Regions from separate parts of the Streptomyces sp. SID5469 genome, predicted to be linked through region 3. Evidence: riboswitches for the same ligand, from Rfam matches in the RefSeq annotation. Region 3 holds a riboswitch; each other region holds the start of a gene.

What was found. A riboswitch is a leader RNA that binds a small molecule or an ion and turns the genes downstream of it on or off. The one in region 3 is predicted to bind cyclic di-AMP.
Positions count from the first base shown of each region.
Region 1: it holds a riboswitch for cyclic di-AMP, as region 3 does, so the genes downstream of both, GTY58_RS08685 (LysM peptidoglycan-binding domain-containing M23 family metallopeptidase) here and GTY58_RS37220 (hypothetical protein) in region 3, are expected to answer to the same signal.
Region 2: it holds a riboswitch for cyclic di-AMP, as region 3 does, so the genes downstream of both, GTY58_RS21495 (M23 family metallopeptidase) here and GTY58_RS37220 (hypothetical protein) in region 3, are expected to answer to the same signal.
Region 4: it holds a riboswitch for cyclic di-AMP, as region 3 does, so the genes downstream of both, GTY58_RS12685 (M23 family metallopeptidase) here and GTY58_RS37220 (hypothetical protein) in region 3, are expected to answer to the same signal.

Region 1 is NZ_WWIN01000001.1:2,004,039-2,011,798, forward strand. It holds gene GTY58_RS08660 (carboxymuconolactone decarboxylase family protein) at 1-419, shown strand, start outside; gene GTY58_RS08665 (glutamate dehydrogenase) at 597-1,775, shown strand; gene GTY58_RS08670 (TetR/AcrR family transcriptional regulator) at 1,874-2,494, shown strand; gene GTY58_RS08675 (SGNH/GDSL hydrolase family protein) at 2,573-3,358, opposite strand; gene GTY58_RS08680 (DUF6250 domain-containing protein) at 3,503-4,222, opposite strand; gene GTY58_RS08685 (LysM peptidoglycan-binding domain-containing M23 family metallopeptidase) at 4,674-5,579, opposite strand; cyclic di-AMP (ydaO/yuaA leader) riboswitch at 5,584-5,742, opposite strand; gene GTY58_RS08690 (alpha-galactosidase) at 6,045-7,760, opposite strand, start outside.
Region 2 is NZ_WWIN01000001.1:5,047,271-5,055,030, reverse strand. It holds gene GTY58_RS21520 (hypothetical protein) at 1-75, shown strand, start outside; gene ribA (GTP cyclohydrolase II) at 183-890, opposite strand; gene GTY58_RS21510 (MarR family transcriptional regulator) at 1,193-1,693, opposite strand; gene GTY58_RS21505 (dihydrofolate reductase family protein) at 1,745-2,875, shown strand; tRNA gene GTY58_RS21500 (tRNA-Met) at 2,988-3,061, shown strand; cyclic di-AMP (ydaO/yuaA leader) riboswitch at 3,397-3,554, shown strand; gene GTY58_RS21495 (M23 family metallopeptidase) at 3,566-4,609, shown strand; gene GTY58_RS21490 (aldo/keto reductase) at 4,759-5,703, shown strand; gene GTY58_RS21485 (PrsW family intramembrane metalloprotease) at 5,743-7,104, opposite strand; gene trmB (tRNA (guanosine(46)-N7)-methyltransferase TrmB) at 7,169-7,760, opposite strand, start outside.
Region 3 is NZ_WWIN01000001.1:8,539,095-8,546,854, reverse strand. It holds gene GTY58_RS37240 (helix-turn-helix domain-containing protein) at 85-1,374, shown strand; gene GTY58_RS37235 (aldehyde dehydrogenase family protein) at 1,498-3,021, shown strand; gene GTY58_RS41105 (hypothetical protein) at 3,331-3,591, shown strand; gene GTY58_RS39920 (XF1762 family protein) at 3,985-4,191, shown strand; gene GTY58_RS37225 (SMI1/KNR4 family protein) at 4,239-4,766, opposite strand; gene GTY58_RS37220 (hypothetical protein) at 4,913-5,152, opposite strand; cyclic di-AMP (ydaO/yuaA leader) riboswitch at 5,160-5,381, opposite strand; gene GTY58_RS37215 (SpoIIE family protein phosphatase) at 6,093-7,760, shown strand, end outside.
Region 4 is NZ_WWIN01000001.1:2,945,057-2,952,816, reverse strand. It holds gene GTY58_RS12695 (pitrilysin family protein) at 155-1,519, shown strand; gene GTY58_RS12690 (pitrilysin family protein) at 1,516-2,904, shown strand; cyclic di-AMP (ydaO/yuaA leader) riboswitch at 3,108-3,267, shown strand; gene GTY58_RS12685 (M23 family metallopeptidase) at 3,280-4,056, shown strand; gene GTY58_RS12680 (GntR family transcriptional regulator) at 4,253-4,948, shown strand; gene GTY58_RS12675 (HPr family phosphocarrier protein) at 5,229-5,510, opposite strand; gene GTY58_RS12670 (bifunctional GNAT family N-acetyltransferase/acetate--CoA ligase family protein) at 5,646-7,760, shown strand, end outside.

The DNA of each region.
Region 1 (7,760 bases), 6.5 Mb from region 3:
TCGACCCGGATCTGAAGGCGCTCGCCGAGATGACGGCGGCCGCGACGATCGGCTGCGCCTGGTGCATGGACTTCGGCTACTGGGTGAGCAGGGAGCGCGGGATGGCCCGGGAGAAGCTGCTCGACGTACCGTCGTGGCGCGACAGTGCGGCGTACACCCCCCTGGAGCGGGACGTCATGGAGTACGCCGAGGCGATGACCCTCACCCCGCCCGCCGTGGAGGACGACCTCGCCGCCCGCCTCGTCGACCGGCTCGGCGAGCCGGCCTTCGTCGAACTGACGGCGATGGTGGCGGTGGAGAACCTGCGTTCGCGCATCAATTCGGCGCTGGGGCTGACAAGCCAGGGCTTCAAGGACTCCTGCGACGTGCCGAGCGCCGAGGAGCGGACGGCGTCCCCCCGGGCCGTGCGGCAAGATTGACAGACTCCGACACCTCTTCGGATACTGACTGACAGTTCAGTAGCGGCCCTGCCCGTCCCCGGCCTGCCGACCGCCCTGGACGGCGCGCGCGTGCGGGCCGGGTGAGGTCGTCGACGCCCCCGCCGAGGCGCTCGCCGCTCCCCGGCCCGACGCCGATCCCCTCCCCGAGGAGCCCCGATGACCGCCCCCTTGATGACGCTCGCGTGGACCGACCACGTCACCGGACGGCAGGGGTACCTCGTCGTGGACCGCCTCGTGCGGGGAGTCTCCAGCGGCGGACTGCGGATGCGCCCGGGCTGCACCCTGGACGAGGTCGCCGGGCTCGCCCGCGGCATGACCATGAAGGAGGCCCTGCATTACAACCCCGAGGGCCGCTACATCCCCCTGGGCGGCGCCAAGGGCGGTATCGACTGCGATCCGCGCTCGCCGGAGGCGTACGGCCTGCTCGTGCGCTATCTGCGCGCCATGCGGCCGTACATCGAGAGCTGCTGGACCACCGGCGAGGACCTCGGCCTCACCCAGGACCTCGTCGACCGGGCCGCGGCCGAGGCGGGGCTCGTCTCGTCCATTCAGGCCGTGTATCCCCTGCTCGACGACGAGGCCACGGCGCGCAAGCGGCTCGCGGACGCCTTCGCGGTCGAGGTGGACGGGATCGGGCTCGACGAGCTGGTCGGCGGGTGCGGGGTCGCCGAGTCCCTGCTGGCCGCCCTGGACCGGGCCGCCGTGCCGTACGCGGGTACGCGGGTCGCCGTGCAGGGACTGGGCACCATGGGCGGGGCGACCGCGCGGTTCCTCGCGCGCGCGGGGCTCACGATCGTCGCCGTCGCCGACGTCAAGGGCACGATCGCGAACCCCGAGGGCCTCGACGTCGAGGCGCTGCTCGCGGCCCGCGACGCGTACGGGACGGTCGACCGCTCCGCGCTGCGCCCCGGCGACCGGGAGCTGCCGGGCGAGGCCTGGCTGTCCGTCGAAGCCGAGGTGCTGGTGCCGGCGGCCGTGTCGTACGTCGTCGACACCACGAACCAGCGGCGGATCGGCGCCCGGTGGATCGTCGAGGCGGCCAACATGCCCGTACTGCCCGAAGCGGAGGCACTGCTCACCGAACGCGGGATCACCGTACTGCCCGACGTCGTCGTCAACTCCGGGACGAACGCATGGTGGTGGTGGACCCTGTTCGGCGACATCGACGCCGACGCGGACGAGGCGTTCGCCCGCACGCGCCGTTCCATGCGCGCGCTGACCGACCTGATGCTGGCCCGCGCGGAGGCCGACGGAACGACACCGCGCGCCGCCGCGCACGCGATCGTCGCCGACCGGCTGCCGGTGATCGCGGAACGGTTCGGGTGGTACCGCTGACGACCGTCGCCGACGCCCCGTCACGGGGCACGGCCCGACTGCCGGCCCGCAGGCGCCTGTCACGGTGGGCGGCCATGGCCGCTGTGTAGGGTTGCCGCGTGGCGAGAGTGCGGTTGAGCGTGGCGGAGCGGCGCGAGGAACTACTGCGGGCGGCGATCGAGCAGATCGAGGCGCGGGGCGTGGCGGCGGTACGGATCGCCGATGTCGCGGCGGCGCTCGGGGTGAGCAACGCGCTGGTGCTGTACCACTTCTCGACCAAGGAGAAGCTGGTCGCCGAGGCCTTCGCCCATGCCGCCGAGGACGATCTCGCCCATCTGCGCAAGCTGCTCGGCCGCCGGACGTCGGCGCTGCGCCGGCTGCGGACCGCGGTGCGCTGGTACGCGCCGACCGGGCAGGCCAAGGGCTGGCGGCTGTGGATCGAGGGCTGGGCCGTGGCGCTGCGTGAGCCCGCGCTGCGGGAGGTCACCCAGGATCTCGACCGGCAGTGGAAGGCCGCGATCACGGAGGTCATCGCGGAGGGCGTGGCCGGGGGCGAGTTCCGCTGTCCGGACCCCACCGGCGCCGCGCTGCGGCTGACCGCGCTGCTGGACGGGCTCGCCGTACAGATGACGGCGTACTCGGGCGCGGTGTCCCGGGCGCGCACGCAGGAGTGGGTGGACGACGCGCTCGCGCGTGAACTGGGCCTGGAGCGCGCGGCGTTGACGGCGGCGACACGCTGAGCGGCCCTCAACGCAGGCACGGGCACGGCCCGGGCCGTTCGGCCCGGGCCGTGCCCGGCGCACACCGCGTGCGAGCCGTCAGACGGCCGCCGCGATCCGCATCTTGATGTCGTCCGGCGACAGGCTCCCCTTCGCCGCGACATGGTCGCCGGAGGACTCCCCGCGCAGCCTGCGCCCGATCCACGGCACCAGGTACTCGCGTGCCCAGTGGATGTCGTCGCGCCGCACCTCGAACGTGCCGCGGGGCGGCAGCGGCGGCCAGGGCTGGTCCGGATCGGCCGGGATGTCGAGGCCGAGCACCTGACCTGCCCGCAGCGCGACCCGGGTGTGCCCCTCGGGCGACAGATGCAGCCGGTCGTTGTCCCAGGCCCGCCGGTCCTGGATGGTCTTGAGGGACCACAGGTCGAGGACCGGGCAGCCGTACCGGTCGGCGATGGCACGTACGTGCCCGTTGTACGTGGCGATCTTGCCGCGCAGATGCTTCAGCACGGGCATGGTTCGGGTGTCGAAGCCGGTGGTCACCAGGACGGTGCCCACGGCGGCGGTGAGGTCGGCGACGGCGCGCTCGAAGCGCTCGGCGACCTCGTCGGGGTCGGTGCCGGGCCGGATGATGTCGTTGCCGCCCGCGCAGAAGGAGACCATGTCCGGCGCGAGCTCCTTGGCCCGCTGGAGCTGGTCCTCGACGATCTGGTCGAGCAGTTTGCCGCGTACGGCGAGATTGGTGTAGTTGAATTCGCCCTCGGGCCGCCGGTCCGCGAGAAGTACCGCGAACCGGTCGGCCCAACCGACGAAGGCCCCGTCAGGACCGGGGTCGCCGACGCCCTCGGTGAAGCTGTCCCCCACCGCCACGTACGACCCGATCACTGATCTGTTGTCACTCTTCGAATCGTCTGCCACATCGGCCCATGATTCACCTACCGCTGTGAGCTACGCGACCGTAAGAAGGGGTTGACGTGTGGTGAGATAAGCCACTCATAAAGTATGGGTCAACGGCGGAATAACAGCCTCTCAGGCGTGGTTGTACAGCCGCCACACCCGGAAGCCCGTGATCCGGAAGTGGCTCCATGTGGTCCGGAACGCGAAGTGCCCGCTCGTGTACGGCTCCGGGTCGCTGTGGTCGAAGACCGGCCGCCCGTTGTTCCACCACTGGACGGTGGAGCCGTCCGAGACGATCCGGACGCGGTTCGGCTCGTTCGCCGTGAGCAGCGGTTGCGTGTAGTCGTACAGCAGCGGCCGGACGCCCGCCTCGCCGACGTAACGGCGCAGCCGCGTGGTGGTGTTCGCGTTGGCGCCGTACCCGACGTAGTACGTCTTGAGGTGGTCGTACTCCGCGAGCGCGCCGCCCCGCGGGGTGGCGAAGAGGTCGTCCGGGGAGCGTACGTCGACGGCGTTCCAGAAGTTGTTGAGGTCGGAGACCCGGTCGTTGGCGCCCCCCGCATCGACGGGTGTGGCCGTGTACTCGATGACGTACGGGCCTTCCAGCCGCTTCCTGAACCAGACCGTGGCACCGCTCGGCACGTCGATCTCCAGGACGCCGCGGGCCGCGGTGACCGTGCCGCCGTCCTGGAGTTCGGTGGCCCACCGGCCGAGTCCGTGCCGGAAGTCGTCGTGGGCGATCAGCCGGCCCCCGCGGTGGTGCGGCGAGGCGCTCGCGGCCGTGGCGGGGGCGAGCGCGGCCAGCGCGGCACCGGTGGCCAGGGCTCCGAAGGCTCTACGTGTGGTGGTCATGGGAAGCGGCTCCTTCAGTGGTGGTGAGGGCGGGCTTCGGCACTCGCCGTGCACTTCTCCGCCTTCGGCGCCGCCGGCACATCCCACGTGGTGTCGGCGAGGGCCCAGGAGAACTGGGCGGTGGCGGCCGCGGCTGCGACTGCGGCGCCCTTGATGACGGTGCGTCGGTCGACGCGGGCACGGGGACCTCCGTAAGCGGCAGAAAGCGCTTGCGCAGGTCACTCTGGTGCCACCGACACCCACCTGTCGATGCCTTGCCCGCGCGTGCCACACGACCGCAATGCGCCGATCATGAACCCGCCACGGCCATGGGGCCGGTCACGCATCCGCGGCGGGCCCGGACAGACCGAAGGCCCGGACACCGAAAGGACAGACCGAAGGCCGGACAAACCGAAGGCCGGACCCCGGGATGGGGTCCGGCCTCAGGAGCGAAGCAGCCGGGTCAGCCGGGTCAGCCGACGACGACGCCGTGCGCGCGCAGGTAAGCGACCGGGTCCACGTCCGAGCCGTAGGAGGGGGTCGTACGGATCTCGAAGTGCAGGTGCGGTCCCGTGACATTGCCGGTCGCACCAGAGAGGCCCAGCTGCCGGCCCTCGGCCACGCTCTGCCCCGTGGAGACGGAGAGCTGGGACATGTGGGCGTACTGCGAGTACTGGCCATCGGCGTGCCGGACGACGACCTCGTTGCCGTACGCGCCGCCCCAGCCGGCCGAGACGACGGTGCCCGCGGCGACGGCCTTGATGGTGGTGCCGGTCGGGACCACGAAGTCGACGCCGGTGTGGTACCCGCTGGACCACATGCTGCCCGCGGTCTTGTAGGCGGTACCGATGGTGGCGCCGTCGACCGGCAGGGTGTAGCCGGCGCCGGTGGTGGTGTCCGCGGCCCGGGTGGCCGTGGTCGTCTTCGACGCGGGGGTCTTCGCCGTGGCGGACTTCACCCCCGTGGCCGGCTTCGTCGCCGTGGACGACTGCGTGGCGGCGCTCGACGCGGACTTGGCGCCGATCGTCAGCTTCAGACCGGGGTGGATCAGCGTCGGGTCGCCGCCGATGGCGGAGCGGTTGTCCGAGTAGAGCTTCTTCCAGCCGCCGGTGACGCTCTGCTCGTCGGCGATCTTCGAGAGGGAGTCACCCGCCCGCACCGCATACGTCTTCGTGCCGCTCTTCTCGGCGGCCCCCTGCTTCGCGGCAACGGGGGCTGCGGAGACCTTTCCGGAGACGGCCGCCGTCGGGGTGGCGGCGTGGGCGCCGGTCGCCCCCATCAGCGGCAGCGCGAGCGCGGCGCCACCGGTTCCGGCGACGGCGATCGAGCGGGTGAAACGCGGGGACCTGGGGCGGCGGTGCTTACCCTTCGCGGGCATGGTGCATTCCTCTCCGATGCCTGCGAGGTGAGCTGTCGGGTGCGAGCTGGAGATGCCCGGCCGCGCTTGCGCGCGACTTGACCCCTAGCCTGTTCCGGAGACCGGAACAGGCGTTGTTGCCTGTGGGTCCCCCGCTCCTGCCGGGCACGGGTGAGTGTGCGGGTTCCGGGCGGCGGCAGGATTCGGCGTTCCGTCCGGATTGGTGGCGAACGTAGACGAAGTCCGCGCGGAGCGACAAGCGTTGGGTTTCCCGAGTGCCCCCATCTCTTGATCCATGGGCGAAATGCCCGTCACCCTGCGTCGACGCACGGCCTTCCCCTTTCCCAAACCGGCTGGAACAAAGGAGAATTACGTGAACATGACGATAACGCACCGTCACGGATATGACGCTGCTCACGCATCTTCAGCCCAGCAGGCCCCATTTCAGAGCGAGTTCGAATGAAGCCTACATTTGGGACAGAACGCTCAAATGCGACGTAGCCGAACAACCGTCGCATCGAGGTCCCCGTGCAACCCCGTCCGCAGCCCGTGATGCAGCAGTACGGCACCTCGGTGCACTTCGCCCGTTTCACGGCATTCATAGGTGGCTGCCGGGTCGAGGCCGCGCAGCCGGAGCGGGGCGACCGGCTCGCCGTAGTGCTGGGCCTGGAGCCAGGCGAGGACGACGGCCTCGTCGCCGTGGACGTACTGCACGGCGCTCAGCCCGCCCGTCGGGGGCCGCAGCCGGTAGAGGTCCCCGCGCTGCACGACGGGCCGGATCTCCTTGTAGAGACTCACCCAGTCCCGTGCCTCGACGAGTTCCCGCTCGCTCCACTCGGCCAGATCGCCGCCGACCCCGAGCACTCCCGCCATGGCGCTGACGAACCGGAGGCGCAGCGTGCTGACTCGCCCGTTGAGCTGTGTGTTCGGGCTGTCGGTGACCCAGGCGGCCATGACCCGGGCGGGGTGGATCTGGCTGAATCCGTGCTGGATGGCGAGCCGGTCGAGCGGGTCGGTGTTGTCGGAGGTCCACACCTGGTCCGTACGCGCCATGATGCCCAGGTCGATCCGGCCGCCACCGCCCGAGCAGGACTCGAAGGCGACCCCCGGATGCGCGGCCCGCAGCCGGTCCAGCAGGCGGTACAGGGCGCGCACATGATCGACCCAGAGCCGCTGCGGATATGCCTCCCCAGGCCAGCCGGCGTCCGTGAAGCAGCGGTTGAAGTCCCACTTCACGTAGTCGACGGGGGCGCTGGACAGCAGTCCGTCGAGCTGCTCCCAGAGGCACTGCTGGACGTCCTCGCGCGCGAGGTTGAGGACCAGCTGGTTGCGGAATTCCGTCCTGGTCCGCCCCGGCTGGAACTGCACCCAGTCCGGGTGCGCGCGGTACAGCTCGCTGTCCGGGTTGACCATCTCGGGCTCGACCCAGATGCCGAACTGCATGCCGAGCGCGTGCACGTAGTCGGCGAGCGGCTTGAGCCCGGCCGGGAAGCGGTCGGGGTTGGGCGTCCAGTCGCCGAGCCCGGCCCGGTCGCCGGTCCGCGCCCCGAACCAGCCGTCGTCGACCACGAACAGCTCGACCCCCATCGCCGCGGCCCGCCGCGCGAGAGCCCCCTGCTGTTCCTCGGAGATGTCGAAGGTGGTGGCCTCCCAGGAATTGAAGAGCACCGGACGGTCCTGGTCCGCGTCCGGGATGACGTACGCCCGCTGGTACGCGTGCCAGGCGCGGCTCGCGCCGCCGAAGCCGCCGTCGCTCCACAGCCCCGCGAAGACGGGCGTCGTGAACGACTCCCCCGGCCCCAGGCGCAGCAGGCCCGAGTCGTCGTACCCCGCGCCGCCGGTGATCTGCACGCGCGCGTCGGAGAGTTGGGCCACCGAGATGCGCCAGGAGCCGGACCAGCCGAGCGCGCAGCCGTAGACCTCGCCGCTCTCCTCGGTCGCCTCGCAATCGAGCGCGACCCACGGCAGATGCTGGTGCCCGGTGTGCCCGCGCCGGCTGCCGATGATCTTCTCGCCGTAGGTGAGGTCCGAGCGTACGAGGCGGGACTCGGCCGCCCAGCGCCCGTGCAGCTGGGACAGCCGCCAGCCGTCGCGCTCGGGCAGGGTCCAGGTGGCGGAGTCGGCGCGCAGCAGCTCCAGGGCGGGTCCGTCGTTGGCCAGCGTCACCCAGCGCTCGACGACGTCGTCCCGCATCCGGTAGTG
Region 2 (7,760 bases), 3.5 Mb from region 3:
AACGATGACTACACCCGTGGCTACGGCGATGGCTTCAGCTCCGGTTATTCCAGGGCCGAACGGCGGTACTGCTGAGCCTGCCGAAGGATCAACGGGTGAGGCGCGGACGGGTGTTCCGCGGCTCGGCACGTGAGTGACGCCGGCTCAAGCGCTTACCGGCAGGCTGCCCGCAGCACGTGTGCTCAGCCTGCCGTCAGTTCCGTCATCTCCGTCAGGCCCGTCCGTTCGGTGAGCTTCGCCAGTCCGGCCCGCTCCGCGCGCTCGGTGAGCTCCGTCAGTTCCGTCAGCGGCAGTGTGTGCTGGGTGTGGACGACCTTGGCGCGCAGATAGCGGACGTTCTGGGCGGTGGTGAAGACGCCCGTCGGGACGCGGTCGGTGACCGTGAGGCCCAGGTCGCGCAGTTGGCCCGCCTTGTCGGGGTTGTTGGAGAGCAGGTCGAGGGCGTCGATGCCGAGGGCGCCGAGCATCTGCGCGGCCGCCGTGTAGTCGCGGCCGTCCTCGGGCAGGCCGAGGGCCGCGTTCGCCTCGTACGTGTCCAGGCCCTGGTCCTGGAGGGCGTACGCGTCGAGCTTGTTGTAGAGGCCGATGCCCCGGCCTTCCTGGCGGAGGTAGAGCAGGACACCGCCGCGGTCGGCTATCCGCTCCACCGCCTCGCGCAGCTGCGGGCCGCAGTCGCAGCGGGCCGAGCCGAAGACGTCTCCGGTCAGGCATTCGGAGTGCAGTCGCACCAATGGGTTCGGGCCGGGCTCGCCGAGTACGACGGCCACGTGTTCCTGGCCGTCGGCCAGGCCGTGGAAGGTCACCAGTTCGCCGGTGACCGTGTAGCCGTCGCCGAAACGCAGCGGGACGGTGACGCGGGTGCGCACGGTGGCGCTCGGAAGATCACGCATGTCGGTCGGCTTTCTCGGTCGGGCGGGTGGCTGGTGTACGGGGGCGCCGACGGGTTGTGCGTGAGGTGGGTGCGCGCCCCATCGTGCTTCAGATTTGAAGCACATCGTGGGACCGAGACTCTAGCTCGTGCTTAAAAGTTCAAGCAACCCGATTGGGAAGAACGCCCGATTGGGAAGAACGCCCGATTGGGAAGAACGCCCGATTGGGAAGAACGCCCGATTGGGAAGAACGCCCGATTGGGAAGAACGCCCGATTGGGAAGAACGCTCGATGGGGGAGAACGGGGGGAGCGGTTGCGCCGTCTATGAACGCCGCCGCCACGGCAGCTCGTCGCACGCCGGCCGCCGCTCGTCCCCCTGGATCGTCCGCGCGATGGCCGCACAGATCGTCTCCAGCTGTTCCACCTGCTCCGGAGTGAGGTGGTCGAAGACCGAGGCGGCGACCGTCTCGACGTGGCCCGGCGCCGTACGCTCCAGGACGGCCATTCCCGCGTCCGTCAGCGCCGCGATGCTGCCCCGCCGGTCCGAGGGGCAGCCCTCGCGGCATACGGAGCCGTCCTTCTCCAGACGGGTCACCGCGTACGTCAGCCGACTGCGGGTGATCTTCAGCTTCTCGGCGAGGTCGGTCATGCGCAGACGGCGGTCGGGTGCCTCGGAGAGGTTGGCCAGGATGGAGTAATAGAGGTGCGGCAGGCCGGCCTCCTGCTGGAGCTGCCGGTCGATCGCGTCCTCCAGGAGCGACGAGGCGGCGAGGTAGGCGCGCCAGGCGCGTTGTTCCTCGGGGGTGAGCCAGCGGGTCGTCATGCCGTCAGTGTAGTTATTGTTTAAAACTTGAACCGTATGGAGAGCACACACATGCCCCACCCCTACGTCCTGTTGTCCGCCGCTGTCTCCCTCGACGGATTCCTGGACGACACCGGCCCCGACCGGCTGCTGCTGTCCGGGCCGGCCGACTTCGACCGGGTCGACGAGGTGCGGGCGGCCAGCGACGCGATCCTGGTCGGTGCCGGCACCCTGCGCACCGACAACCCACGGCTGCTGGTGAACTCGGCGGAGCGGCGCGCGGCCCGGGTCGCCGAGGGGCTCCCGGAGTATCCGCTGAAGGTGACGGTCACCGCGTCCGGTGACCTGGACCCGGACGCGCAGTTCTGGCACACCGGCGGCGAGAAGGCCGTGTACACGACGGACAAGGGCGCGGAGCGGCTGCGCGAGCTGGGGATCGCCGCCGATGTGGTCGCCGTGGGTGCCGAACTGGAGTGGCGGGCGGTCCTCGACCACCTGGGGAGGGTGAAGGGCGTACGGCGGCTGATGGTCGAGGGCGGCGGCCGCGTCCACACGCAGCTGCTCCAGCAGGGGCTCGCGGACGAACTCCAGCTCGCCGTCGCGCCGCTGTTCGTCGGACAGGCGCAGGCGCCGCGGATGTTCGGGTCCGGCGGGTATCCGCCCGGCCGGATGCGGCTCGTGGAGACACGGCCGGTGGGGGACGTCGTCCTCATGCGGTACGTCCCCACGGCACCGGGCACCGGGAGGCTCGCCACCGCCGCCGACCGGCACTGGCTGGCGCTCGCCTGCGAACTGGCGGACCGGTGTCCGCCGTCCCGGACCGCGTTCAGCGTGGGGGCGGTGATCGTCGCGGCCGACGGTACGGAGCTGGCGCGCGGCCACTCCCGGGAGGGCGGCGACCCGGTGGTCCACGCGGAGGAGGCCGCGCTGGCGAAGCTCGACGCCGAGGATCCCCGGCTGGCCGGCGCCACGGTCTACAGCAGCCTGGAGCCGTGCGCCCGCCGGACCTCACGGCCGCGGCCCTGCGCCCGCCTGATCCTCGACGCGGGCGTACGCCGGGTCGTCACGGCGTGGCGCGAGCCGGACACGTTCGTGGCGGCGGCGGACGGGAGCGGGGTTCTTGTGGCGGAGGGGGCGGATGTGGTCGTCCTTCCGGAGTACGAGGCCAGGGCGACGGCACCCAATCGGCACCTGCTCGGCTGACCCCGCCCCCGGCCGGGATCGGCGGTCGCCCAAGGGAAACCAGTGGTGAAGGCCCGTGGGCGTGAACCCGTGTGCTTCCTGTCCCGCGGATGGCGTACACTGGTTTCAACGACGCGGGGTGGAGCAGCTCGGTAGCTCGCTGGGCTCATAACCCAGAGGTCGCAGGTTCAAATCCTGTCCCCGCTACTGAAGGCCGAGGGCCGGAATCCAATGGATTCCGGCCCTCAGTCGTGTACCCCGGCATCCGTACGACGCCGTTTGCCCCGGCATCCGTACGGCGTTCTCGCTCATTGTCACCAGGTGTGAGCGAAGGGTGTCGCTCCGCGGAGCGGCTGACGCACCGTCAAAACCTGTGGGGTTCCTGAGGTGCGATCAACTCGCCCGTTTTTCACCGGTCATGACCCGTAAGTCCAGGCCAAAAGTAGTTAACGATCAGTAAGAAGCGCTTGGAATACCACGCCCGTGTCTATTAACGTTCGATAACGCAGCGCGGTTGTCCCAGCCGTCACCAGAGATGGCTCCGTGCGCGTGTGCCGAATCCTGCAAGGGAACCGGGGAACCATCAACTTGGGGTGAATCACGCGGATGCCGCCGTGGCAACACGGCAGGTATACGCGCGTAGGAGACCTTCCTGCTCCGAACCCGTCAGCTAACCCGGTAGGCCAGAAGGAAGGAAAGGAGCGCGCCCACGTGGCGTCCAACCGGCCTGCCCAGCAAACCTCGTTCGCACCGAGTGAGAAGTCGTACGAGTCGGAGACCTTCGGTTTCCGGGGTGACGAGGGCCCCTGGGAGGAGTGGAATCCCACCGCGGAGTCCATTCGCCCCGTGCGCGGCCGGCACCGCGTCGCCAAGCAGCGCGGCGGCGGACTCGCGCGCAGCTCCACCGTTCTGGGCGTCGGCGTCATCGCCGCCGTCGGCGCGGGCGGCATGGCCACCGCGCAGACCGGCAAGCCGCCCGTCTCCATATCGATGCCCGACCTGTCGTCGGTCACCGAATCGGCCAAGGCCTTCGTAGGCGCCGAATCCAGCACCCCCAAGGGCTCGTCCACCCCGCTCACCAGCGCGGGCCTGACCACCGCCGACACGGTCGCGGGCAGCGCGGACGCCGGTGAGGCCCTGCGCGCCCGCATCATCCAGCAGGCCGAGTCGCAGCAGGACCAGGTCGACCAGGCGGCCGCACGCGCCGCCGAGACCGCCGCCGCCAAGAAGGCCGCCGACGCCGCCGCCAAGGCACAGGACGACGCCAAGGCCAAGGAAGCCGCCGCGAAGAAGAAGGCGGAGGACGAGATCGAGGCGGAGAAGGAGGCCGCGCGGCTGACCCAGCTCGCCAAGAGCTACTCGCTGCCGACCTCCTCGTACACGCTGACCTCGCGCTTCGGTGACTCCGGCTCCATGTGGTCCTCCGGCTACCACACCGGCCTCGACTTCGCCGCTCCCACCGGCACGCTCATCAAGGCGATCCACAGCGGCACCATCACGGAGGCGGGCTGGGCCGGCTCGTACGGCTACCGCACCATCCTCACCCTCGACGACGGCACCGAGCTGTGGTTCTGCCACCAGTCCTCGATCAGCGCCAGCGTGGGGCAGAAGGTGGCCACGGGCGACGTCATCGGGCGCGTGGGCGCGACCGGCAACGTGACCGGGCCGCATCTGCACCTGGAGGTGCACCCCGGCGGCAACGCCACCGGGATCGACCCGACGGCCTGGCTCCAGAGCAAGGGGCTCAACCCGTAGGGCACCACCATCGGGAGTCCGGGAGTCCGGGAGTCCGGGTGACCGGGAGACGGGCGCTCGGCCGGATGCCTCAGCGGGCCCTTCGGCGGCCGGGCGTTTCGGCCGGATGGCCGGAATACGTGGCTCCATCACGGTCGTTGATATCGAGCATGACTTCTCTTCGCAAGCTCGGCCCGTCCGACCTCGAGGTCTTCCCGCTCTCCCTCGGGGGCAACGTCTTCGGCTGGACCGCCGACGAGGCGCAGTCCTTCGCCGTGCTGGACGCGTACACGGCCGGGGGCGGCAACTTCGTGGACACCGCCGACGCCTACTCGGCGTGGGTGCCCGGCAACGAGGGCGGTGAGTCGGAGACGATCATCGGCAGGTGGTTCGCCGCGCGCGGCAACCGCTCCGAGGTCGTCCTCGCCACGAAGGTCGGCGCGCACCCGCGGTTCAAGGGGCTGGCCGCGGCCAACATCAAGGCGGCGGCGGAGGCTTCTTTGCGCCGCCTGGACACGGACTACATCGACCTCTACTACACGCACTACGACGACCCGTCGGTGCCGGTGGAGGAGATCATCACCGCGCTCGACGGGCTGGTGCGCGAGGGCAAGGTCCGCGCGATCGCGGCCTCCAACATCTCCCCCGAGCGGCTCCAGGAGTCCCTGGAGTTCTCCGACCGCGAGGGCCTGGCGCGGTACGTCGCCCTCCAGCCGCACTACAACCTGGTCTCGCGCGACACGTACGAGGGCCAGCTCCAGGACGTCGCCTCCCGCAACGGCCTCGCGGCCGTCCCGTACTACGCCCTCGCCTCCGGCTTCCTGACGGGCAAGTACCGCCCGGGCACGAAGGTCGACTCCGCCCGCGCGGAGGGCGCGGGCAAGCACCTCGGGACGGAGCGGGGCGTGCGCGTCCTGGCGGCCCTGGACGAGATCGCCGGGGCGCGTGGCGCGGAGGCCGCCACGGTGGCCCTGGCCTGGCTGGCGGCCCAGCCGACGGTGGCGGCCCCGATCGCCTCGGCCCGCACGGTGGACCAGCTGCCCGCCCTGCTCGCGGTGGGCGAGCTGACCCTGACGGACGCGGAGCTGTCGAAGCTGACGCAGGCTTCCGCCTGAGACACGGCCCACCGGCGCGCCTCGGCGGTGCCGTACCCGCTACACCCGATACGGGTTGTACGCGGGATACGGCGCCGCCGCTCCGTACGGCGGCTGCCCGTACCCCGGATGCCCGTAGCGGGACTGCTGCCCATACCGCGCCGTGTACCCGTAGACCGGCCAGGGCGGCTGCACCGCCACCGGCGTCATCGCCCGCCCCGCATACGCCAGCGCGGGCCGCGCCACCCCCCGCCGGCTCCACAGCTCGTGGAGCAACTCCCGCTCCCGTACGGCGAAATTCGCCTCCGCGCGACCGCGGTGCGCCCGGTGCCGCAGAAACGCCAGCGACGTCGCGTACGCCTCGTACTCCGCCACGGACCTGGCCGCGGCCTTCCCGAAGTGGTGCCCGGCGTGCTCCCTGGCGAGCCGCCGTGCCCGCATGGAGCTGAGGAGGAACGGCTCCGGCAGGGACAGCCAGCCGGCGGCCGCGTACGCCGGCAGCTCCTCGCGCACCGTCCGCAGCTCCCGCTGCCGCGTCCAGATGACCAGCCAGGTCAGCAACGCGAACGCGGGCACCATGAAGGACGCGTACACCGCGAAGAAACCGTATTCCCCGAACGAGGACGAGCCGTTCCAGACGGAGTGCATGCCCATCGCGAGCAGCAGTCCCGCGAGCGGGACCAGCACCCGGCGCAGATGCTGGCGCTCCGCCGACAGCGCGGCGATGCCGAAACCGATGCCGGTGAGCACGGTGAACAGGGGATGCGCGAAGGGGGACATCACGACGCGTACGAAGAACGTCGCCGCGGTCACCGAGGCGAGGCCGCGCTCGCCGCTCAGCTGGTCCGTGCCGAAGGCGGTGCCGAGGTAGAGGATGTTCTCGGTGAACGCGAAGCCGGTGGCCGTGACCCCGGCTATCACCACCCCGTCGACGATCCCGGTGAAGTCCCGCCTGCGGAACAGGAAGACCAGCAGTACGGCCGCCGCCTTCGCGGACTCCTCGACGACGGGCGCTATGACGGTCGCGCCGAGGGTGTCGGCGCTGGTCGGGTCGGCGGTCGCGGTCGCTATCCATCTCGTCGCGAAGCTGTTGGCGACGATCGCTATGAGCGCGGCGGCGCAGGCACCCCAGGCGAAGGCGAAGAGGAGGTTGCGCCAGGGGCCGGGCTCCACCCGGTCCAGCCAGCGGAACGCGGCTATGAGCAGCGGGACCGGCAGGACCGCGAGGCCCAGGCCCACCAGGAAGCCCTCGGTGCCCGTCTGCTGTCGTACGAGCGCCAGGATGACGAGGCCGGAGAGCGCGAGGAGGGTGACCAGGGCCCCGTACCGCACCCATCTCCGTTGCCACCAGTGGGTGTGCCGTCGCAGCACACCTCCGGCGGGGCCGGTGGGGTGCGTCGGATAGGGGGGACAGGTGGCCACGGCATCGACCCTAACGAGGGATGGGCGCTGCCCGCGACGGTGCCTGGCGCCGACTGCGGTTGGTTCAGTCGGCCTCGGTCGCCGACGGGGGCAGGTCTCGGTGCTGATCCCTGGGCTGTACGCGCCGGAACAGCAGATCGTTCACGACATGACCCTTGTCCAGTCCCTGGCCCTCGAAACGGGTCAGCGGGCGGAAGCCTGGACGTGGCGCGTAACCGCCGGTGGGCTGCGTGTTCTCGAAGTCGGGGTGCGCGGTGAGGACGTCGAGCATCTGCTCGGCGTACGGCTCCCAGTCGGTCGCGCAGTGCACGAGCGCGCCGGGCCTCAGACGGGTCGCGGCGAGGGTGAGGAACTCCGGCTGGATCAGGCGGCGCTTGTGATGCCGCTTCTTGGGCCAGGGGTCGGGGAAGTAGACGCGCAGGCCGTCGAGCGAGTCGGGCGGGAGCATCTCGCGGAGCAGGATGATCGCGTCCCCGTTGGCCACGCGGATGTTGGTCAGGCCGTGCTGGTCGGCGAGGTTGAGCAGATTGCCCTGGCCGGGGGTGTGCACGTCGACGGCGAGGATTCCGGTGTCCGGGTCCTCGGCGGCCATCCGCGCGGTGGCCTCGCCCATGCCGAAGCCGATCTCCAGCACGACGGGGTGGGTGTTCCCGAAC
Region 3 (7,760 bases):
GTCGAAACGGTTGTCCGTGCCGAACCCGGGAGTGACGATGTCCTCAGCCGCATCGCCGCCGCATCGCCTTCCGGGGAGGCCGAGTTGTCCGATCCATGGGTGGCACTGGAGCCGGGTGCCGACCCCGCCGAGCGTGTGCGGGCGCTGCGCCGTGCCCACGAGACGTTCACAGCGGCGGGCACGGCGGCGGGCACGGTGCCACGGCCGGTGCGTTCCGTGGTGGCCGACTCCTGGCGGCGTTCCGCGCGGGCCGGGGTGGGCCCGGACGGCACCGCGAGCGTGGAGCTCACCGACGGCGACCTCGGCTCGTACCGGGCGGAGCACCCGCTCGCACCGGTGATGCCGTTGTTCCGTGAGCTGATGGGCACGTTCGCGGCGGACGGGGAGCATCTGCTGGCGGTGTGCGACGCGCAGGGCAGGCTGCTGTGGGTCGAGGGGCATCCGGCGGTGCGCCAGCGGGCGGACGGGATGAACTTCGTGCCGGGTGCGCGCTGGGCGGAGAGCGCGGTCGGGACGAACGCGCCGGGGACCGCTGTGGCGTTGGACCGGCCGGTGCAGGTGTTCGCGGCCGAGCACTTCATCCGGCGGGTCCAGCCATGGACGTGCGCGGCGGCGCCGGTGCACGATCCACGCACCGGGCGGGTGCTCGGCGCGGTCGACATCACCGGCGGGGACGGGCTCGCGCATCCGCACAGCCTCGGCTTCGTACAGGCGGTGGCACGGGCGGCCGAGTCCCAGCTGGCGCTGCTCGCGCCGGCGCGCGGCACGGCGGACACGCTCGAACTGACCGCGCTGGGCCGCGACGAGGCACAGCTCCTCGCGGGCGGGCGGAAGATCCGGCTCAGCCGCCGGCACAGCGAGATCCTGGTGCTGCTGGCCCACCATCCCGAGGGGCTGACCGGCGACGAGCTGCTGTGCGCGCTGTACGAGGACGAGTCGGTGACACCGGTGACGCTGCGCGCCGAACTGGCCAGGCTGCGCCGCCTCCTCGGTCCCGGTCTGCTGGCCTCGCGCCCCTACCGGCTCACGGCCGCGGTGGAGTCCGACGTGGCGGTCGTGGAGCGGCGTCTTGGGACCGGGGCGGTCACGGCGGCCGTGGCGGCGTACGCGGGTCCGTTGCTGCCCGGTTCGCAGGCTCCGGCGGTGGCCCGGCTGCGGCGCAGGATCGCCGACGGACTGCGTACGGCGCTCATCGCGCGCCGCGACCCCGATCTGCTGGCGGACTGGGCGCACGCGCCGTGGGGCGAGGACGATCTCGACGTATGGCGTGCGCTGGCGGCGGTGCGGCCGACGGCGCCGGTGAGGGCACGCCTCGACGAGCTGGAGTACGAGCTGTCGGCGCCGGCGGGTTGGGCCCGTTCGGCGCCCCGGTGAGGCACCGCGCCCCGCCGCGCCCGGGGGCGCGAGGTCCGCAACGTCGTTGCAACGTCCTCGTCCCTAGCCTCGCGCCGAGAGCTGCCCAACGGCGGGCAGCGCTTCTGAGGGAGGCAGGCCAGCATGACCCGTTTCGCAGCGCCCGGCACCGACGGCGCGATCGTCTCCTACCAGGCGCGCTATGACCACTTCATCGGCGGCGAGTACGTGCCGCCGGCCCGCGGACAGTACTTCGAGAACCCGAGCCCGGTGAACGGGCAGCCGTTCACGGAGATCGCGCGGGGCACGGCCGAGGACGTGGAGCGCGCGCTCGACGCCGCGCACGCGGTCGCCCCCGCCTGGGGCCGCACGTCCGTGGCGGAGCGCTCCGACATCCTCCGCCGCATCGCCGACCGGATGGAGGCGAACCTGGAGAAGCTGGCGGTCGCGGAGAGCTGGGAGAACGGCAAACCGGTCCGTGAGACGCTGGCCGCGGACATTCCGCTGGCCATCGACCACTTCCGCTACTTCGCGGGCGCGATCCGCGCGCAGGAGGGTTCCCTCGGCGAGGTCGACGACGACACGGTCGCGTACCACTTCCACGAGCCGCTCGGCGTGGTCGCGCAGATCATCCCGTGGAACTTCCCGATCCTGATGGCGACGTGGAAGCTCGCCCCGGCCCTCGCGGCGGGCAACGCGGTCGTCCTCAAGCCCGCCGAACAGACCCCGGCGTCCATCCACTACTGGCTGAGCCTGGTGGCCGACCTGCTGCCGCCGGGCGTGCTGAACATCGTCAACGGGTTCGGGGTGGAGGCGGGCAAACCGCTCGCGTCCAGCCCGCGGGTGGCGAAGGTGGCGTTCACCGGCGAGACCACGACGGGGCGGCTGATCATGCAGTACGCCTCCGAGAACATCACCCCGGTCACGCTCGAACTCGGCGGCAAGTCCCCGAACATCTTCTTCGACGACGTCTGGTCGGCGAACGACGACTTCCGTGACAAGGCGCTCGAAGGCTTCACGATGTTCGCCCTCAACCAGGGCGAGGTGTGCACCTGCCCGTCCCGGGCGCTCGTCCAGCGCGGCCAGTACGCCGAGTTCATGGAGGCGGCGGTCGCCCGCACCGAGCTGATCAAGACCGGTCACCCGCTCGACACGGACACGATGATCGGCGCCCAGGCGTCCAACGACCAGCTGGAGAAGATCCTCTCCTATCTGGACATCGGCCGGCAGGAGGGCGCGAAGATCCTCACCGGCGGCGAACGCATCGAGCACGACGGTGAGTTGAAGGGCGGTTACTACGTCCAGCCGACCATCTTCGAGGGCGACAACCGTATGCGGATCTTCCAGGAGGAGATCTTCGGTCCGGTCGTCTCGGTGACGTCGTTCAATGACTTCGACGACGCCATCAAGATCGCCAACGACACGCTGTACGGGCTCGGCGCGGGCGTATGGACGCGGGACATCAACACCGCGTACCGCGCGGGCCGTGCCATCCAGGCGGGCCGCGTCTGGACGAACTGCTACCACGCCTACCCGGCCCACGCGGCGTTCGGCGGCTACAAGGGCTCGGGCATCGGCCGCGAGACCCACAAGATGATGCTGGACCACTACCAGCAGACGAAGAACCTACTGGTGTCGTACTCGCCGAAGAAGCTGGGCTTCTTCTAGCCACCGAAAAAGGGCGCCTGACCAGGCAAGATGCCCGTCAGGCGCCCTCCGGGGCGCACGACTGAGCTTGGAGTTCCCCGCCCACAGCTGCCAGCGGGCGTCCCGTGTGGTCAGCTCGGCTTCCGGCTTCCGGATCGAGGTGCCCGGTGGTGAACTCCGTGCCGCGCGCCGCTGATCTCCCGTGAACTGGAGACCGGTACCCACTACCTGGCGTGGAACCAGGGCGTCACCCGCACACGCCGGCCGGCGACCAAGCCGGGCCTTGGTGCGGCGGCCGCCCTGACCGCGGCCCGACTGGCCGCACTCGCGGTGAGTTGGTGGAGCAGCCCCATCGACCGGGCTGTCAACGACGGTGGCGCGACGGACACGTACTTCCCGCGGCTCGACCCCGTGACCTTCGCCGCACGGGGTGTCGTCCCCATGGCCCAGGCCGCTTTCGCCTTCGTCCTGGGCGTCGCCCTCGGCCTCGTCATCCGCCGCACCCTGCCCGCGATGGCAACCCCGCTCGTCGTCTACGCCGCTGTCCAGATGACCAGGCAGCAGGTCCGGACCGCGACGCCGGACCGCTGAAGCGGGTGCGAGGGGCAGCCGGGATCCGGCTGCCCCTCGCGGTGTTCCACAACGTCGCCTGGCACCGGACATGAGGACGCCGGCCTGGCAGGGCCGGGTCAGACACAGGCACTCATCAGGACACGTCCCCGCTCGCCGACTACCGAGCCGCGTAGCCGCCGGCTACGCATCAAAGCCAGCCACGACCTCGGCCTCGTTCGCGGAGGCCCGCCAAGTAGCAGAGGCCCGCTCGATCACCGAGGCCGGGCGGTGGATCGACCAGCGTGGTCACCTTCGACGCGTGGTCGGACGCCGCAGACAGTTCTGCCGCGCCGGGCTCCAGACACCACGGGCGCAAGTCGAGCACGGCGCAGCGAAACACACGCCGCCGCAGTCCGACTTCGGAACGGCGGCATGAACGAGTCCCGCCCGCACCTGGTGCCCGTCCGCTCCCGTGACGCCGAGGATTTCGTCCGCCTCCGGCATCGGCACCACCCCCCGCCCGCCGGACAGGTCTTCTCGGTCGGTGCCGCCGACGACACCGGCATCCTGCGCGCCGTGGCCGTGGTCGGCCGCCCCGTCGCCCAGCCGACAGCTTCGTCCCGCTCACTGAACCCATGAAGTCGATCGGATTGGAGAGAACCGCCGCAGGCCGCACTCCTGAAAAGTCACGCAGCGTCATGCCAGGGCTTGTTCGCTGCCCAATGCCGGACCCAGCCCGCAAAGCCAGGCTCAGCAGTGGTGAACCCGAACTGCGCACCGAAGGGGACAGCGCCGACGTCACTGATCAGCCAGACGTGTCCTCGGTGAGGTCCGGTGACGATGAGATGCCAGTTCATCGCGCACCCGTCGGTGCCGAGCACGATCGAGCCGTGGTTGTAGACCTGCTCCAGGAGCTCGTCGGCATCCTCGGACGGGTCCGAGTCCTCCTCCCACATCCATGCCTCCACCAGCGGGAACGGCTTACTCAGGTCGCGTTCCTGCTCGTCATCGCCCCAGTCGTCCGGCAGCTCCGCCACCGACAGCAGTCCATACTCGGGCGGCCCGGAGTACGAACCGTCCGCTATCTCAGCGACGAAGGCCCGATACGGCTCGGGCAGCACGATCCTGTGTTCTGCCTCAAAGGCATGAACTCCGGCAGAAGAAGTGCTCGGCGCCAAGCACACGGCCCGGGCGACGATGAGTTCCCGTTTCATGATCACGAAAGGAGAGGTCTTGGTCTGGGTGCCAAGACCTCTCCCGCGTCCTTCAACGTCTTCTACGGGGTCTCCGTGAAGACCTTGGTCTTGATGCCCCCGAGGGTTGGTGGGGGTCTAGTTGAAGCCACGTATGTACTACTGGATCAAGACCTGATGTAGGTCAAGATCACAAAGATGAAACCGCCCAGCCCCAGTGCCGCAAGGGCTCCTGTACTGATGGCCTCGTAGTACGAGACCCCCTCCATCGTCCGACGGACGATGCCCGCGAAGCAGCCACCGATGATCGCGATCAACACCGCGATCAAGGCATCCGTCTTCTTGTTGCTCTTCGGAGGCTCGTCCCTGGACCCCGAGAGCTGCGGGCCGTTCTGCGTTGCCGTCATGGCTTCCCGCACCTTCGTCAGCCGCCTGCGAGGTGAGCTGTCGGGTTCGGACGGCGAAGAAGTCCGGCCACACCCACTCATGTGGCTTCACCCCGAGCCGGCTCCTGATTCACTGACGTCACATCAGAGTCAGTTCGCGGACCGGCACTTATCTTGGGTCCCCCGCTCCTGCCGATCTCCGTGTGTGGTCAGACATCCGGGCGTCGGCAGGATTCGGCGTCCACCCGGACCGCCTCACCATCCTCAGTGAGGGCTTGAGAAGGATCGTGACGCACGCCACGTCGAAAATCTCCCCCAGAAGAGGTATTTGTGGTGCTACTCACCACTCGCCCGTTCGGGTGGACAGCGGGGCAATCACCACTGGTCAAGCCGTGGACAGCGCAGTTTTTGCAGCCCTGATCAGTGCCGCTTGATGAGGCCCGTCTACGTCAAACGGGGGTACGCCGTTCGGACCGGTCGGCAGAGGCGCTCGGTGGCCTGGTCGTACGGTCGCGCGGTCACCGGCGGCCCAGCCGCTGTTGTTGCTGCTCACACCGAGGTCCGAACGGCGTGCCGCTGGCCACCCTCGGGTCATGCCTCCAGGCCGGAGCCCGCCGCCGCGGCCCCCTGGCACCGCCGCTTCGCCCCGGTGCCGAACGAAGGCACGGCAGCCGGTTCAGCAGGCCGGCCGTCATCCGGACCACGGCCGGCGGCCGGCGGCAGGCGGCAGGCGGAGGCGCCGGGATGAGCCGGCACCTCGTCGAGCGGCTGGGTCGGGCGCCATGACGAGTGGGGTTGCGTGTGGGCCGTTTCCAGGCCGCCCCCCGTCGCATGCTGCCTGGTGGGTCGCGTCCGGAAAACCATCGGTGGTCGCCCTGTGTGAGCAGGTGACAAGCGCGCGTGCGGTTGTCGTCCGTCGTGCGGCACGGGATGCTGAGAAAACACGAAGGGAAGCGGTGTCATGGATCGTTTTCCGCATGCGGCCGACGTCGATTTCCATAGTCCTCTGGACCTCTCCAAGGCCGCGGCCGCGGTGCTGGACGACGAAGGCCGCATTTCCGGGTGGGGATTCTCGGCCCAGCGCCTCCTCGGACATTCACCCGAGGATGTGCTCGGCAAGTCGGCCACCCGGCTGCTGGCCGCTCCCTCGGGCCAGCCCACGGGCCAGCGGCTGTCCGCCCTGTGCAAGGCGCACAAGCCCCGCAGCACCGTCTTGGACCTCTGCTGTCGGGACGGACGTACCCTGCGCGCGGCCGTGACGTTCAGCCCCCTCTCGGACCGGGGCGTCGCTGCGACCGTCGTGGTCGCGGCCGAGGTGGAGGCGCTACGCAGCTGGGAAGCGCAGTTGGCGATGCTGCAGGGACTGGCGACCGAGTCTTCCGTGGGCCTGACGATCTTCGACAGCGACATGCGCGTCGTCTGGGGGAACATCTCCACCGACTTGGAACTCGGGGGAGTCGCCCAGTACACCGGCCGACCGGCCGCGGACCTCTTTCCTGAGGGCGAATTCATCTCCCGCCACCACCCCCCGGACGAAGACCAGATCATGGAGCACGTGCTGACGACGGGGGAACCGATCATCGGCATGCACTACCGCGGGCGCGCCCCCGCCGACCCGGGGCGCGAGCACGTCTGGTCCTGCTCGTACCACCGGATGCTGGACGCCCGAGGCGAACCGCTGGGGCTGTTCGAGGAGTCCCTGGACATCACCGACCGCTACCGCGCACAGGAACGCCTGTCGCTGCTGGTGCGGGCAGGAAAGCGCATCGGTGCCTCGCTGGACGTGCGCCGTACGGCCGCGGAGATTGCCGACGTGGCGGTACCGCAGCTGGCCGACGAGGTGCTCGTGGACCTGCCGCCGGCGGTCATCGAGGGACGGCAGCCGCCGACGGGCTCGGCGCCGGGGCACAGTCTGCTGCGGATGCACGGCCGGACCCCGGAAGGATTCCGGACCAGTCCCGTCTCCTACCCACCCTCGTCACCGCAGGCACTGAGCCTGGCCACCAGCCGCCCCGTCGTCGACGCCTCCCCGCCCGAGGCACCGGGCGGGGAGGGATCGGCCGCCCCGCACTCCTGCCTGTTCGTCCCGCTGCTCACCCGCGATGCGATCCTCGGCCTTGTCACCTTCCGGCGCAGCAGCAACCCCGATCCCTTCGGCCCCGAGGAGCAGACGCTCGCCGTGGAACTGGCCGAGCGAGCCGCCGTCGGCATCGACAACGCCCGCCGTTACACCAGCCAGCATGCGGCGGCCCTGGTACTGCAGCGCAGCCTGCTGCCACAGCACCTGCCTGAGCAGAGCGCCGTCGACGTGGCGTACCGCTACCTGCCTGCCGACAGCCGCGTGGGCGTGGGCGGCGACTGGTTCGACGTGATCCCGCTGTCCGGTGCCCGAGTGGGCCTGACCGTCGGCGACGTGGTGGGCCACGGTGTGCACGCGGCCGCGACCATGGGCCGGCTGCGCGCCACCGTACGGACCCTGGCCCTGCTGGACTTGGATCCGGCCGAGCTGCTCACCCGGCTGGACGACCTGGTCGCGCAGGACTCGGACTCCCACGCGGAGGGCGGGCCGATCGACGAGGCGCTCGGGGTGACCTGCCTGTACGCGATCTACGACCCGGTCAGCAGCCGG
Region 4 (7,760 bases), 5.6 Mb from region 3:
GTGGCCGAGTTCCCCTGCACCGCACACCCGAGTCTCGCTCTCGGCGTACGAGGCGCGGGAACTTCGGCACCTGTCTGCGCGCTTGCATACAGTGGCAGGACCGGCAGGAAATCTGCGGTGTGCCACAGAAGCATCCGCGATCGAAGGGACGTACATGCCCATGGGTCACACGGCCACAGCTGAGGCAGGCTCCGGCGGCCTGACAGCGACCGAGCACCGCCTGGCCAATGGCCTGCGCGTGGTGCTCTCCGAGGACCACCAGACCCCGGTGGCGGCGGTGTGCCTCTGGTACGACGTCGGCTCGCGCCACGAGGTCAAGGGGCGTACGGGTCTCGCCCACCTCTTCGAGCACCTGATGTTCCAGGGGTCCGGACAGGTCAAGGGCAACGGTCACTTCGAGCTGGTGCAGGGCGCCGGCGGCTCGCTCAACGGCACGACCAGCTTCGAGCGCACGAACTACTTCGAGACCATGCCCGCGCACCAGCTGGAGCTCGCCCTCTGGCTGGAGGCCGACCGCATGGGCTCCCTGCTCACCGCCCTCGACGACGAGTCCATGGAGAACCAGCGGGACGTCGTCAAGAACGAGCGCCGGCAGCGGTACGACAACGTTCCGTACGGCACCGCCTTCGAGAAGCTGACCGCCCTCGCGTACCCCGAGGGCCACCCGTACCATCACACCCCGATCGGCTCGATGGCCGACCTGGACGCGGCGACGCTGCAGGACGCGCGCGAGTTCTTCCGCACCTACTACGCGCCCAACAACGCCGTCCTGTCGGTCGTCGGCGACATCGACCCGAAGCAGACGCTCGCCTGGGTCGAGAAGTACTTCGGGTCCATCCCCGCACACGACGGCAAGCCCCAGCCGCGCGACGGCTCGCTGCCCGACACCATCGGTGAGCAGCTGCGCGAGGTCGTCGAGGAGGAGGTCCCCGCGCGCGCGTTGATGGCCGCCTACCGCCTCCCGGAGGACGGCACGCGCGTGTGCGACGCGGCCGACCTGGCGCTGACCGTCCTCGGCGGCGGCGAGTCCTCCCGCCTCTACAACCGGCTCGTACGCCGTGACCGTACGGCCGTCGCGGCCGGCTTCGGTCTGCTGCGGCTCGCCGGGGCGCCCTCCCTGGGCTGGCTGGACGTGAAGACGTCCGGCGACGTCGAGGTCCCAGTGATCGAGGCGGCCGTCGACGAGGAGCTGGCCCGGTTCGCCGAGGAGGGCCCCACGGCCGAGGAGATGGAGCGCGCCCAGGCCCAGTTGGAGCGCGAGTGGCTGGACCGGCTCAGCACGGTCGCGGGCCGCGCCGACGAACTGTGCCGCTACGCGGTCCTGTTCGGCGACCCGCAGCTCGCCCTGACCGCTGTCCAGCGCGTGCTCGACGTCAGCGCCGAGGAGGTCCAGGAGGTCGCCAAGGCCCGCCTGCGCCCCGACAACCGCGCGGTGCTCGTGTACGAGCCCGTCGCAGCCGAGGCGGAGGACGTGGAAGCCGCCGAAACCACCGACGAGAACGAGGAGTCGGCGAAGTGAACGAGCTCGCGACCATGGACTTCCACCCGCAGCCCCAGGCCGGCGAGGCCAGGCCCTGGGCGTTCCCGGCGCCCGAGCGCGGCACGCTCGACAACGGCCTGACCGTGCTGCGCTGCCAGCGCCCCGGCCAGCAGGTCGTCGCCGTCGAGGTGCTCCTCGACGCACCCCTGGACGCCGAGCCGGCGAGCCTCGACGGCGTCGCCACGATCATGGCGCGTGCCTTCTCCGAAGGCACCGACAAGCACACCGCCGAGGAGTTCGCCGCCGAGCTGGAGCGCTGCGGCGCCACCCTCGACGCGCATGCCGACCACCCCGGCGTACGCCTGTCCCTCGAAGTCCCCGTCTCCCGCCTCCCGAAGGCGCTCGGACTGCTCGCCGACGCCCTCCGGGCACCGGCGTTCGAGGACAGCGAGATCGAGCGCCTGGTGCGCAACCGGCTGGACGAGATCCCGCACGAGACGGCCAACCCGGCCCGCCGCGCCGCCAAGGAGCTCTCCAAGGAGTTGTTCCCGGCCACGTCGCGCATGTCGCGCCCCCGCCAGGGCACCGAGGAGACCGTCCAGAAAATCGACTCGGCCGCCGTGCGCGCCTTCTACGAGAGGTACGTACGCCCCGCCACGGCCACGGTGGTGGTCGTCGGCGACCTCGCCGGCGTCGACCTCGACGGGCTGCTCGCCGAGACGCTCGGAGCCTGGACGGGTTCGTCCGCCGAGCCGCGGCCGGTGCCCCCGGTGACCGCCGACGACAGCGGCCGCGTGATCATCGTGGACCGCCCCGGAGCCGTTCAGACGCAGCTGCTCATCGGCCGCGTCGGCGCCGACCGGCACGACCGCGTGTGGCCCGCCCAGGTGCTCGGCACGTACTGCCTGGGCGGCACCCTCACCTCCCGTTTGGACCGGGTCCTGCGCGAGGAGAAGGGCTACACCTACGGTGTGCGGGCGTTCGGTCAGGTGCTGCGCTCAGCCCCCGACGGTACGGGCGTCGCGATGCTCGCGATCAGTGGCTCCGTCGACACGCCGAACACCGGCCCCGCGCTCGACGACCTCTGGAAGGTGCTGCGCACGCTCGCGGCCGAAGGGCTGACGGACGCCGAGCGCGACATCGCCGTGCAGAACCTGGTGGGCGTCGCGCCGCTCAAGTTCGAGACCGCCGGGGCCGTCGCGGGCACCCTGGCCGACCAGGTCGAGCAGCACCTGCCGGACGACTACCAGGCGACGCTGTATCAACAGCTCGCCGCCACAGGCACGGTGGAGGCCACCGCGGCCGCCGTGAACGCCTTCCCGATGGACCGTCTGGTGACCGTCCTCGTGGGTGACGCCGCCCAGATCGCGGAGCCGGTCAAGGCCCTCGGTATCGGCGAAGTGAGCGTCGTGGCAGCCGAGTAGAAGCAGCGGAACACCGCGGGGCCCTGGTGACTGAAGAGTCACCAGGGCCCTGTTTGCTGAGAGTTTGTCCGTATTGCCATAGAGGTGATGCGTCTGACCTGTGGCGTGCGCTACAAAAACCTCGATCCGTTTGTTGATTGAAAGAGCCCACGCTTAGCGTCAGTCCGGCTGTTCGTCAGGCAGTGCGCCGCGCCCGCGGCACCGGACAGTCATCGCCGAGTCCCCGTATGGCGCGAGCCAGGGGAGCCGGGGACCCATCGCAGTCCCTGGGGTGAATCGGGCACCCTCTCCTGAGGGAGCCCGTAGGAGACCTTCCTGCTCCGAACCCGTCAGCTAACCCGGTAGGCGAGAAGGAAGGAAAGGACCAGCCACTTCATGGCGTTCACCCGCGCCACCGGGAAGCACCGTCGTCCGGGCCGCACGAAGCGCACGACCACGCACGCCGTGGGCGTCGCGGCGCTCACCACCACCGGCGTCATCGGCACCCTGGCCGCTCCGGCGCTCGCCGCCGAGCCCTCCGCCGAACCCTCCGTCGAGCAGACCGGGCTGACTCAGGCCGTCTCCATCGGTGACTCGGTCGCCGCCCAGGTCGACGCCCAGGCCGTCGCCCAGGAGCAGGCCGCCGCAGAGGCCGCCGCCAAGAAGAAGGCCGAGGAGGCCGCGCGCAAGAAGGCCGCCGAGCTGGCCGAGAAGGAGCACGCCGCCAAGGCGCGCGCCGCCCGTGAGGCCGAGCGCAAGCGTCTGAACACGTTTGTGGCCCCGATCGCCGGCTCGTACGTCTCCACGGGCTACAAGTCCGGCGGCTCCCTCTGGTCCTCGGGCAGCCACACCGGCGTCGACTTCCACGCCGCGTCCGGCACCTCCGTCCACGCGGTCGGCTCCGGCACCGTCGTGGAGGCCGGCTGGGGCGGCGCGTACGGGAACAACATCGTCATCAAGATGAACGACGGCACCTACACGCAGTACGGCCACCTGTCGTCCATCGGCGTCTCCGTCGGTCAGACGGTCACCCCGGGCCAGCAGATAGGCATCTCGGGCGCCACGGGCAACACCACGGGGCCCCACCTCCACTTCGAGGCCCGTACGACCGCGGAGTACGGCTCGGACATCGACCCGGTCGCGTACCTGCGCTCGCACGGCGTGAACGTCTGACAACCTGCCCGACAGGCACGTCCCTTCCGAGGTCCCGGCTCACCGAGCCGGGACCTTCGTTGTTTCGAACTGCTGTCTGTCCAAAAAATATCCATGGATTCCGGCCTGCCATCGGAAATTCCGTCCCGCTGCAATAGAGTCGCCTGAACACACGTCAATCGGCGACGTTTCACGGGGATTAAGACGGAGGTCGGTCATGCGTATTCCGGCGCACTCGGTATGCACGGCGATCCGTGATGACATCGTCGCGGGTGTCTACGAGCGCGGCAGCCGGCTCACCGAGGAACTCCTCGCGCGGCGCTACGGCGTCTCGCGCGTCCCCGTGCGCGAGGCCCTGCGCACGCTGGAGGCGGAGGGGTTCGTCGTCACCCGTCGGCACGCGGGCGCGTGCGTCGCGGAGCCCACCGAGCAGGAGGCCTCCGACCTGCTGGAGATGCGCATGCTGCTGGAGCCGCTGGGCGCCGCGCGCGCCGCCCAGCGTCGCACCGAGGCCCACCTCAAGGTGCTGCGCGGCCTCGTCAGGCTGGGGCAGGAGCGGTCCAGGAGGGGGAGCAGCGAGGATCTGCGGTCCCTGGGGGGCTGGTTCCACGAGACGCTCGCGCAGGCCTCCGGGAGCCCCGCCCTGACCTCGACGCTGGCCCAGCTGCGGCACAAGATCGCCTGGATGTACGCGGTGGAGGCGCCGGCCAACCCGGCGGAGTCCTGGGCGGAGCACGGCGGCATCGTGGACGCCGTCGCGCGCGGCGACAGTGAGCGGGCCCGGGCGATCACGGCCCTGCACACCGAACGCGCGAGTGCGGTGCACCGGCTCCGTTTTCCCGGCGGCGGAGACCGCCCGGAACGTGTGAGGACTTCGCAACATCCCGTAAACATGACGAGCCTGCGGCATTAACAAGGGCGCCGTATACAAAGAGGATGGAATTCGCGGGAGATTATTTCTGCTGCCCGTGAGACAGAAATACGAAAGGCCCGCCCGATATTTCGGGCGAGCCTTTCAAAGTATGTGCGGAATGGTGTCTTCGAAGCGACGGCCACCGCATCATCAATTGAGGAACGTCCCGAACGTCCCGAACGTCGCGCCACCGCGCCCGCGCGAGCGACACCGGCTCGGACGCGAAGAAGGGACACCCCGGCGGTCCGAGGGCTCACCTCGGACGGCCCGAGGGCTCACCTCAGACGGTCTCGGGAAGCTCGTCGAGCCCTTCGGAGACCAGCTTCGCCAGCCGGTCGAGGGCCGCGTCCGCACCCTCGGCGTCGGAGGCGAGCACGACCTCCTCGCCACCCTGGGCACCCAGGCCGAGGACAGCCAGCATGGAGCCGGCGTTGACGGGGTTGCCGTCCGCCTTGGCGATCGTCACGGGAACGCCGGAGGCCGTGGCCGCCCGGACGAAGATGGACGCGGGGCGGGCGTGGAGGCCCTCGGCCCAGCCGATGTTGACGCGGCGCTCAGCCATGTTGATGCTGCCCTTCAGGTGTCTCAGGTTGTCTAGACCAGTGTCCCATAACGTGATGCGTGCCCGGCGGTCCCTGTCGGGTTCCCCTTAGCCTGCCTCGCGCTGTTGTCGGACGCGAGCCGTACTGTGGGGCCCATGCAGACCGCGTCGGACCGGCACGAGTACCCCGCCCACTGGGAGGCCGACGTGGTGCTGCGCGACGGCGGTACCGCGCGCATCAGGCCCATCACCGTCGACGACGCCGAGCGACTTGTCAGCTTCTATGAGCAGGTCTCGGACGAGTCGAAGTACTACCGGTTCTTCGCCCCGTACCCGCGCCTGTCCGCCAAGGACGTCCACCGCTTCACGCACCACGACTTTGTGGACAGGGTGGGACTCGCGGCCACGATCGGCGGCGAGTTCATCGCCACCGTACGCTATGACCGTATTAATGCCGCCGGCCTGTCCGCCTCCGCGCCCGCCGACGAGGCCGAGGTCGCCTTCCTCGTGCAGGACGCGCACCAGGGGCGGGGTGTTGCCTCTGCCCTCCTCGAGCACATCGCGGCCGTCGCCAGGGAGCGGGACATCCGCCGGTTCGCCGCCGAGGTGCTCCCCGCCAACAGCAAGATGATCAAGGTGTTCACGGACGCCGGGTACACCCAGAAGCGCAGCTTCGAGGACGGCGTCGTACGCCTGGAGTTCGACCTGGAGCCCACGGACCGTTCGCTCGCCGTGCAGCGGGCCCGGGAGCAGCGGGCCGAGGCGCGGTCCGTGCAGCGGCTGCTCGCGCCCGGCGCGGTCGCCGTGATCGGCGCGGGCCGCACCCCCGGCGGAGTGGGCCGCAGCATCCTCGGCAACCTCCGCGACGCTGGCTTCACCGGTCGTCTGTACGCCGTGAACAGGGCGTTCCCCGAGGACCTGAAGAACTTCGACGAGGTGCCCGCGCACCGCTCCGTCCTGGACATCGCCGAGCCCGTCGACCTGGCCGTCGTCGCCGTGCCGGCGGCGCACGTCCCCGAGGCCGTGGCCGAGTGCGGCGAGCACGGGGTGCAGGGGCTCGTGGTCGTCTCGTCCGGTTACGCGGAGAGCGGCCCCGAGGGGCGCGAGCGCCAGCGCGAGCTGGTGCGCCAGATCCGTACCTACGGGATGCGCCTCATCGGTCCCAACGCCTTCGGGGTCATCAACACGTCCCCCGAGGTGCGCCTCAACGCCTCGCTCGCGCCCGAGACGCCGCGACCCGGCCGGATCGGTCTGTACGCGCAGTCCGGCGCCATCGGGATCGCGCTGCTGTCCCGGCTGCACCGGCGCGGGGGCGGCGTCACCGGGGACACGGGCGTGTCGACCTTCGTGTCGTCCGGCAACCGCGCGGACGTGTCCGGCAACGACGTACTCCAGTACTGGTACGACGACCCCGACACCGATGTCGCCCTGATGTACCTCGAGTCCATCGGCAACCCCCGCAAGTTCACCCGCCTCGCCCGGCGTACGGCGGCGGCGAAGCCGCTGGTCGTGGTGCAGGGCGCGCGCCACGGCGGGGCCGCGCCGCAAGGGCATGCCGTACGGGCCACACGGCTCCCGCACGCCACCGTGTCCGCGCTGCTGCGGCAGGCCGGGGTCATCCGGGTGGACACGATCACCGAGCTGGTGGACGCGGGCCTGCTGCTCGCGCGGCAGCCGCTGCCGTCGGGGCCCCGGGTGGCCATCCTCGGGAACTCCGAGTCGCTCGGGCTGCTGACGTACGACGCCTGTTTGGCCGAGGGGTTGCGACCGCTTCCCCCGCTGGACCTGACGACGGCGGCTTCGGCGGAGGACTTCCACGCGGCGCTGGCGCGGGCCTTGGCGGACGACGGGTGCGACGCCGTGGTCGTGACGGCCATCCCCGCGGTGGGGGAGACGTCGGCGGCCGACCAGGCCCTTGCGGAGGCACTGCGTTCCGCCGCTGCGGCGGCTCCGGCGAAGCCGGTGCTGGTGGTGCACGTGGAGCTGGGTGGGCTCGCCGAGGCGCTGTCCGCGGCGGCCAGCACCGCACCGCAGCCGACCGACGTGGCGGGCCACCCGCCGTCGCTGCCGGCTTCGGCCGAGCGCGGGGACCCGCATCGCCCCGCGGAACGCCTGTCCGCCGCGGCGCAAGCCCCCGACGGGGCCCGCCTCATCCCCGCCTTCCCCGCCGCGGAACGCGCCGTCAGGGCCCTCGCGGAAGCCGTCAAATACGCCCAGTGGCGGCGTGACGCCGCCGACCCCGGCAAGGTGCCCGAGTACGACGACATCGAC